DNA from 3 places in the Desertibacillus haloalkaliphilus genome. Region 1 is predicted to be linked to each of the others. Evidence: riboswitches for the same ligand, from Rfam matches in the RefSeq annotation. Region 1 holds a riboswitch; each other region holds the start of a gene.

What was found. A riboswitch is a leader RNA that binds a small molecule or an ion and turns the genes downstream of it on or off. The one in region 1 is predicted to bind cyclic di-GMP.
Region 2: it holds a riboswitch for cyclic di-GMP, as region 1 does, so the genes downstream of both, KH400_RS04875 (Ig-like domain-containing domain) here and KH400_RS07425 (methyl-accepting chemotaxis protein) in region 1, are expected to answer to the same signal.
Region 3: it holds a riboswitch for cyclic di-GMP, as region 1 does, so the genes downstream of both, KH400_RS06715 (response regulator transcription factor) here and KH400_RS07425 (methyl-accepting chemotaxis protein) in region 1, are expected to answer to the same signal.

Annotation. Positions count from the first base shown of each region.
Region 1 covers NZ_JAHPIV010000005.1:188,556-191,736, forward strand. Annotated here, with positions in the region: gene hpaB (4-hydroxyphenylacetate 3-monooxygenase, oxygenase component) at 1-866, opposite strand, end outside; cyclic di-GMP riboswitch class I at 1,101-1,184, shown strand; gene KH400_RS07425 (methyl-accepting chemotaxis protein) at 1,599-3,181, shown strand, end outside.
Region 2 covers NZ_JAHPIV010000003.1:187,813-190,993, forward strand. Annotated here, with positions in the region: gene KH400_RS04865 (transposase) at 41-586, shown strand; gene fabZ (3-hydroxyacyl-ACP dehydratase FabZ) at 769-1,191, shown strand; cyclic di-GMP riboswitch class I at 1,411-1,505, shown strand; gene KH400_RS04875 (Ig-like domain-containing domain) at 1,524-2,675, shown strand; gene KH400_RS04880 (putative bifunctional diguanylate cyclase/phosphodiesterase) at 3,086-3,181, shown strand, end outside.
Region 3 covers NZ_JAHPIV010000005.1:20,311-23,491, forward strand. Annotated here, with positions in the region: gene KH400_RS06705 (PilZ domain-containing protein) at 1-280, shown strand, start outside; gene KH400_RS06710 (sensor domain-containing diguanylate cyclase) at 344-1,555, shown strand; cyclic di-GMP riboswitch class I at 1,657-1,743, shown strand; gene KH400_RS06715 (response regulator transcription factor) at 1,903-2,553, shown strand; gene KH400_RS06720 (methyl-accepting chemotaxis protein) at 2,624-3,181, shown strand, end outside.

The DNA of each region.
Region 1 (3,181 bases):
TGAAACGAACAATGAAGCAAGAAATCTGAAGCAGCCTTAACATTGTCATAAAAGAAGACGCGATCCCAAGGAACGACTACATGATCAAAGACAAGGATTGTATCCATTTCCTCATATTTAGAACTGAGTGGATGGTTAAAAGAAGAATCGCCACCAACGAAAGATTCTCTACATATAAATTTTAAACCTTTTGTATTCGAAGGAATGGAAAAGGCAAATGCTTCATCTGCCTCAAAGAATAGCTTTGGTGCACTAAAAACAAGCACTTCATCAGTTAAGCCCCCTTGTGTAGCGAGGAGACGTGCCCCTTTAATGATTAATCCGTCGTTATTTTTGTCAACGACTTTGGCGGAGGTTGGTTCTTGAGAAGATTCAATATAGGCCTGGGAACGATTAACTTGTGGAGTAATGAATGTATGTGTGAATGAAAGGTCCTCTTCTCTAGCTAATTCATAAAGGGAAAGGATGTTTTCCGGGAAGCAATTCTCTCGACTTTCTAAAAGAGGCGTTGACGAGGCAAAGCTCATAAGCACTGTATTCATATAGTCGGGGGATCTTCCCATCATACCGCCTGTATGTCTTGCCCAATGTTCCATCATTTTACGCCTTTTCAGTAGATCTTCCTTCGATTTTGGTTGTAAGAAAGAAAGTCCAATAGGGTCATTCGTTTTTGGTGATAAAAAGGTCATCTCGTCTTTTATGTTGGTTTTCGTTTGGAGGTCATAAAGGGATGCTTTTGTATGAAGCAATCCACTAAAGGCGGGGTGTTCAGAGATCTTTCCTTTTACGCGTTCTCCATCTAACCAAATTTCGGGATTTAGCTGATTTAAGCGGTTGATATAATCCTTACCGTTAATAACTCCCATCGTACCACTCCCTAAGCACAATAAAAATTCAAGAAGTTCGTAGAGTATCGCTGTTATTTTATGAGGTTATAGGTTCGTCCGGTTCCATATTTTTATCTACGAAAATAACTTCCCTTTTTGTCGAAATAGTATTATTATTAGGGAGTAGTACTAATGTAGTATGTATATGAAAATCGGGTCGATCGCAAAGTAGATCTATGTTCCCTTACATTTATTCAACCGGTTATTTAATGTCATCGATAATGGCAAACCTAGCGAAAGTTAGGGGCGCAAAGCCACGGGCCTAAAGTTGCTTACTATGGTCGCCGGGTTACCGAAAGAATTGGAATGCAAGTAAGAGGATTATTATTACATTCATTACGTGATCGTTATGGCTATAGTCGAGTTACTTTAACAGCTATCTTTCTTTTAGAGGGACTTTGTCATGATCGTGAAGTAATCTTTTGTATAAATAAATCTTTACCCGTCCACCTTTCTTTTGGTGGGCTTTTTTATGTGTCTAGCTCAGGCGCCATCGGCCCGAGGTCACTTCGGTCAGTCAAGAAGAAGCAAAGAAACGCTTCTGCTTGCCAGCCCTGCAGTGCTGGTCGCCGATAAGCGGGTGTCTTGCGCCTTTCGGAATTATATAGAAAAAATCGATGCCAGCATGGTGGTAAGTAGATAATAAATGAACTGTAAGATGTAAGTTTTAGTGATCGAGTTTTAAGGAATTCATTGAAAGGAGTGATAGGTATGAAAAGTCTAAAGTTGAAAATCTTAGGTGGTTTTGGTTTAGTACTTTTAACTGTATTGATTATGGCAATATTCGGCTATGTTGGGATGTCGAACTATACCGATGATGTTAGACAAATGGTAGAAGAGGAATATGAGTTATTAAAAGCAGCCGAAGAAATGAAACATAACGTTACATACCGTGTTGTAACAGCACGTGGATATATTTTATATGGAGATCCTACACTGGTTGAGGAATTTGAGGAACTGACAGAGTATTCAATTGCTACTCAAGAAATGTTAATAGAAACCTTAGGAAATGATCCTGAATATGCCGATGCGATTGCAACTGCCGATGAAAGAACGGCAAGGTGGAGAACGTTAATAACAGATGAAGTCGTTCCTACCTTTGATGATCACGACGGGGTTTATGGAAACGGGAACCCAGATCAATACTCGCATACATTTAAAAGACCATCATTTGAAGAAACTATCGATATTATGGAAGAGTTCTGCACGATTTATGCTATTGAAGCTATTGAAGCCTGGCAAGAAATATTTGATTTGCAAGATGCTAAAATTGTAGAGCTTGAAAAAGAGTTAATCGATAGTGGACAACTGTTACAGTGGATATTTATTGCTATTTCAGGGGCCGCGATTCTTATTGCTGTAACGGCAGCGTTAATTATTTCGAACATGATTGTTAGACCTATCTCCTCGGCTGCAACACGTTTAGAGGATGTTGCTAATGGGAATTTGACTGGCGAACCATTAGCTGTTCAATCTAAAGATGAAGTTGGAAGGCTAACAGAAAGTTTAAATCAAATGGTAGAAAATTTAAGAGGACTCGTGGGTGAAGTTGAAAGTTCGTCTAGAACTCTCGCCGCCTCCTCAGACCATATGGCTGCTTCGAGTGATGAGATTACCAATGCAATACATAGTATTTCTGGAAATGCTCAGGTCGTGGCAAAGGATGCTGAAAAAGGAAATGCGACAATGTTGGAAGTATCAGAAACATTACTAGAGCTGTCATCATTGATTCAAATTGCTAAAGAAAAATCATTTTCCTCTGCTGATAATTCTAAGATTACTTATAAAACAGCAGAACGTGGTAAAGAGACTGTTCGAGAAGCTGTTGAATGTATGGAAAATATCAAAATATCAACCGATGAAACTGAGCAGTTTATTGAAACATTAAATGAATTCACAAAAGAGATTAAAACGATTACAGAGATGATAACTAATATTTCGCAACAAACGAACTTACTATCACTTAATGCTTCTATTGAAGCAGCTCGCGCTGGGGAAGCAGGGAAAGGCTTTGCCGTTGTTGCTGACGAAGTGCAGAAGTTAGCTGAACAGTCTAGTAAAGGGGCAACAAAAGTTGCGGACTTGATTTCACAAATTTCTAACAGTACAGATGATGCAGTTCGAGCAATTAAAGATAGTAAATCACAAGTTGATCGAGGTACTTCAATTGTAGGTGAATGTGGGGATTCATTAGAAGAAATACTTCAAGCGGTAAGGAAAACTGTGAATGATATCGAAAGTATTTCGGAAGTTGCAAGTGAAGAAATTGCTTCTTCTGAAAAAATCGTTGAACT
Region 2 (3,181 bases), on a different contig from region 1:
CCATTCATACAATAACTTCATATGAATAAGGAGTGATAACATGCCTCGCAAATCACGCGTTTGGTACCCAGGTGCAATTTATCACATAACGAGCCGTGGGAACCGGAAAATGCCACTTTTTTATGATGAGCAAGACCACTTAACTTACTTGCAGCTCCTAGATACCACACGTCAAAGATTCCCCTTTTATCTCCATGCTTATTGTCTAATGACAAACCACGTTCATCTTCAGTTAGAAACGATCCAAACCGATACTCGCTATATCATTCAATACCTAAACTCATCATATGCAACCTACTTCAACCGTCGACACCGCTATGTTGGCCACGTCTTTCAAGGCAGGTACGGTGCTGAGATCATTCAATCCATAGACTATGAATTGGATGCGAGTAAATATATTCACCTTAATCCATATGTCGCAAATATGGTAGAACGCCCCGGAGATTACCCATGGAGTAGTTACAAAGCCTACCTCTATAATATGAAGATGCCTCTCCTACACACCGACCGCATTCTCTCCTACTTCCCATCACCACAATCACTCAATTATCGACGTTTTGTTGAAAGGTCCCTTGCGGGGGTCTGACCCCGCAAAAAGACATTAACCCAATAATTGTACCTCTCCAAAAGACAGAAACCTATACACGTCTCAATTGAAGGTGTCTTGACATTGTCGTTATGCTATAATGGGTAGACAATCTTATCCATATGAGGGAATGAAAAAGGGACTACATAAAGTAAAGGTCTATAAAGGAGGAGCAGTTTACTATGCTTACAATTGAAGAAATTAAAGAGATTATTCCGCATAGGTACCCATTTTTATTAATTGACCGTATTGAAGAGGTTGAAGAAGGGAAACGTGCAGTTGGTATTAAGAACGTAACAGCAAATGAAGATTTCTTTAATGGTCACTTCCCAGAGTACCCGGTCATGCCTGGTGTCCTTATTGTTGAAGCGTTAGCACAAGTAGGTGCAGTGGCGATCTTGAAGAAGGAAGAAAACCGCGGAAGAATCGCATTGTTTGGCGGAATTGATAAATGCCGCTTCAAAGAAGAAGTGAAACCAGGTGATCAGCTGCGATTAGAAGTAGAGATTGTCCGTTTGCGTGGACCAGTTGGTAAAGGGAAAGCAACGGCAACGGTCAATGGTAAAGTAGCAGTAGAAACAGAAATGACATTTGCATTGAAATAGGGGTCAGACCCCGCACAAAGGTAGTGCAAAAAGCCAGGGGTCTGACCCCGTTCAAAAAGGCGATCTCAAGCGTGAGGTGGCCTTTTTTTGCTGCGTAAATAAAAGGGGTCTGACCCCAAAAAAATATCCAGTAATTTGGGGAAATAATAGGGATAGTAGACTAGTATATGAAAGGTATAAAGGAACCATATTCCTTTATAAACCTCGGTGGTAAACTAGTACTAATAAAGGTACAATTTGGAGAAATTCTTATGTCACAAAGCTATAGGGGCTAAGGGTAACATGGTGCTTATCTATGCTAGCCAGCTGCCATTACAGAGGAGGGATTGGTAATGAAGAAGTTTATGTCGAAAACAATAGTCACTGCAGTAGCATTAAGTTTAGTGCTATCAGCTCCGTTACATGCTGCAGCAAACAATGGAAAAGGAAATCCAGGTCATAGCGGAAATAACGGAAACAATGGAAAGGGTCAGCCTAAACAAGAACGAGTACTTCCTAACCAAGAGAAAAAGGAAGAGAGAGGACCTAAACAACAATCAGATAAACATATTGCGAAAATCGATGATCGGTTGGACCGTATCGAAAGTGATATTTATAGTGTACGTACAGATATAGCTAGTTATTTTGATATTACTTTTGATAATGAACAACAAAACAATGATGAAACTGTGGAAGTAAGTGAAGAAGAAGAACGAGAGGGTGCTGAAGAGGCCCACTCAAATGAAATAGAATCAGACGAAACAAAGTCGGCTGGAGAAGAATCTACTACCGAAAATGACGCCGAAGTGGTAGCGCAAGCGAAGGTAGAAGAATCTGATGAAGACTCTAGTCACGAAGAGGCAACTGAAGAAGATGTTAATGAGAACGCGGCTTCCGAAGATGAAAATAATCAAAATGACGAAGAAGCAAGCGATGAAGAAGGTATGGTTGATGAGTTAGAAGAGGAGTTACAAGAATTAGAAAACCAGCGTCATCATAGCTTTGCTGGTAAATTAAATGCGCAATTAAATAAATTAAATGCTGTCGAAAACCGATTAGGGAAAGGCTCCCTTAAGAGCAGTGAAGCTACCGAAGAAGTAGCTGAAAGAGTGGAACAGCTGCGGGAATTAGCAGAGGGCACACTTTCTACGTTAAGAGAAAAGCAAAGTTCATTAGTTGACCGTATCGTTAACGATGAAAACAATAAGGAATTCGAACAAGAAGATGTATCTCCGGTATCTGCTGATAAAACGTGGTCGATTCAGTTTAGTACTAAGCTTAATGCATCAACCGTAAACAGTGAAAACTTTATTGTGTCGAACTCTGAGGAAGAAATAATTGAAGTTGATATTACTTATAATGAAGCAACGGGTACCGTAACTATTGAGCCTGTCGAAACGTTCGTCACAGGTGAAGCATATATGTTGTTCATTAGTAGTGATGTTACATCTGAAGAAGGACAAAAGTTAGTGGAGTCAATTACAATGAGCTTCTCAATCGAATAAAGGGGTCTGACCCCTCTCAAAAAGGCGATCTCAAGCGTGAGGTGGCCTTTTTTGCTGCGCAAATGTAAAGGGGTCTGACCCCTGCCCTCCCATCAGACTATTGTCGTGGTTTACAGATTGCTTTATAGTAGTAATATAGAGAAAAATCCTAATTTATACATTATTTTCAACTCTAATCACTATGTATATATTACAAAAGTCGCAGATATCTAATCCTAATCACGAACTTATTTACATTTATTACCACATAGTTTCATATCAACACTATATAAATATAATATTCATCCTATCTAGTTTTACCACTTGATTCACCGGGAAAAATCGTACCAAGTTGAACTACAAAAATGGGGAATTTTTAATAATGGGGGAGGGAAGGCATCGCTCGTGCCAACGAGGGTTTGCTGTATAACATGAGAGATAATTTTGAACGCTTTGCTGGTGATTATGAAAATGTCTGGAAGTTATTCAATCACATGAATGATGGTCTAATTATTACCGATTACCAA
Region 3 (3,181 bases), 170 kb from region 1:
GGAGATCGAAAGTAATCAAGGTCAAGGGAAAATACAAGATATTAGTCCATCTGGGTTGAAATTAATGTCAATGTTAGATTTACAGGTAACACGTAATGAAATAGATGTCGAAGTGTATTTTACTATGCTTTCAGATTGGGTTGTACGGGGAAGAGTAGTTTGGCAAAAGGTAGCGAATATGAATGAATATTATTACGGCATCGATTTGTCTACGGACATTGGTGAGAGTGAAGATATGATAAATGGGCTAAAAGAATATATCCGACAGGAAAACGATTAAGTGTTTGTAATAATGACTGATCGTTTATCAGTTAGCTCAATAGGTTTATGAGGAGACTATAGAATGAAGAATGAGGTTAACGTTCACAAAAAAAGATGGTTAGTCCTTGTTGTTATTTTAGTAATAGCGGCTATAGATATTTATCAACATACCAAAAGTGGTTTTAGCGTAGAAATGTGGTTGCGTTTATCGGGGATATTATTTATTAGCTACAGTGTGTGGAGACTAGGCGGTAAATATGAACAAAAATATGAAAGTTATAATCAATTGTTACATGAAAAAGAACAGATAAAAGATCGGCTAATGGTAGTTAGCAATAAAAAAGAGGAGTACGAAAATCTATTTAATTCCCTTGATGGGGCAATCTATAGTTTTGATCTTTCAAATCAAGATATCTATTATTCTGCAGGTATTAACGAAGTATACGGATATTCACAAGATGCATTTAAAGATCATCATGAATTATGGAAGGAAATGGTTCATGAGGAGGATGTTACGAAAGTTGAAGAGGCCGAAAAACAATTGCTGACAGGAGAAACGGTGAGAGTCGAGTATCGCATTCTTCATCCTGAATTAGGACAAAGGTGGTTAATTAAAATATCTTCACCAACCTTAAACAAGGATGGGATTCTGACAAAAATTAATGGTCAATTCATGGATATTACAGATCGAAAAGAATTAGAAAATAAACTAAAACAAATGGCATATTATGATGAGCTAACCGATTTGCCAAATCGAAAATATTTATATAGTTACATTAGGAAGGCGTTAGCTCGTGCGAAGCGTAGTAAACATAATTTTTCACTTATGTTTATTGACCTTGATGATTTTAAAATTGTCAATGATACGATGGGACACGAAGTTGGGGATAAATTGCTTAAGGCAGTAGTAAATCGTATAAATGATTGTATTAGAGAAGAAGATCTTATTGCTCGAATTGGTGGAGATGAATTTATCGTTGTTTTTGAAGAAACAACGAAGGATCAAATAGAAGTCATTTCAAGCCGTTTATTCAATAGCGTAGCACTTCCCTATACAATCGATGAAAACGAAGTGAATATTTCTGTAAGTATTGGGATCAGCATGTATCCAGATGATGGAGAAGATAAAGAAACATTGATTGATCACGCTGACAAAGCAATGTATTTCGCAAAAAGTACAGGAAAAAATAATTATAAAATCTATACACATGATTTACATGAAGTAAAGTCAAATAACATTGGACTATTAGAAAAATTAATGAACACGATACAAAACTCTAAAATATTTAAATGACCTTTCGCAAAGAATGGTTATATGCTACCACCGCTAATTAATAAAAAAGTTCCATATTAGTAGTATTTATATCGTTTCAAACACAGCAGTTTTAAAATTTAACTTGATAAAGGCAAACTTATCGAAAGATAAGGGCGCAAAGCTGCGGGCCTAAAGCACAATTATGCTATGGTAGCCGGGTTGCCAAAGAATACTAGAAGTACAAGTGAGCCTAGTTTCTTGGGGTCACTTTTTTTATAAAAACGACGGAATATTAAAAAATATCTGTTCTTTTAATTATAATGTGTTGATAGGATTTTAAAAAATTATTAGAAAGAATGAATAGTAACTATAAGGGCGGGTTATTGATGGAACAAAAAAAGATAACGATTATTTCGGATTCTGATTCACTATTTACATTAATTGAGAATGCTTTGGGAAGTGATTGGATATTAGAACAAATAAAAACAAAAAATTTCGTAGGGAATATTAGAGCGGACATATTTGTTATTGATAGTGATTGTGAAGGATCACAATCTTTAAATCTTCTTAAAGAAATGAACCAAGAGAATCCAACATCACAAAAATATATTGTAGTAACAAAGTCAACTGATTATGATATAAAACGCTTTTTAAAATATGGTGCTACAGGATTGTTTCCATTGAAGTCCTATAACAGCCAGTCATTATCAAAACTTGTAGAAGCTATTCGTAACGGGTATTCATATTTAGATGCTGAAGCCACTCGAGTTGTCATAAGTGAATACCAAAAACTCCTAATTCCTAAATCCATGAGTAATAATTCACAATTCTCTTGTGAATTACTAACAGAGCGGGAAATAGAAATCTTAGAATTACTATCATTTGGTTTGACAAATAAGGAAATTGGCAACTCTATTTATCTTAGTCCATATACGGTAAGCAATTATATAAACATTATATTAAAAAAGTTAAATGTCCCTGATCGTACATCAGCAGCTGTTACAGCGATTAAGAATGGGTGGGTGTCATTAAGCTGATGAGAGGAGATAATTCACAATGTTTCGCTCTGAATCTAGGGGAATGAAATATTACTTTAAGGAGTCTAATATGAAGCAAAGGATTTTTAAAAATCGTCTATTTCTTAAAATATTTTCTGTTTTTATTATTTGTATGTTGATGCCCATGGTTATCAACATCGTGTATACGTTGTATGCAACTTCTAATGCATTGGAAAATGAAGCAAGTCGTTCATTAACTCATCTTGCAGTGGAAAAGAACAAGCAAGTGGATTCTGTCTTTCATTCACAGTTTGACATTTCTCATTCAATTATTAATGACCTATATGTGACTGATTTTTTTAATGAACTAGCTGAAACCAATGAAGTGAATCAAGTACAATTAAGTGCCATTGCCAAAAGCTTGGAAGAACGAGTGGCTACATCCGATGGTTTATATGAAAATATGTTCTATTCTTACGATAATCAAGTCTTGGTAGATGGGGTAGGACAAGTATCAGTGGGGCACGTCTTTGACAGACAACTAGAAGCTTATTATTATGAGCAGCTTGAAAATCCTGGTGTATCGGCTAGTGAATATATGTATTCACCTATAACAGAAAGACCTGTAATTGCTGTCTCAAACTCTTTATTTAACGAGGAGGGTGAA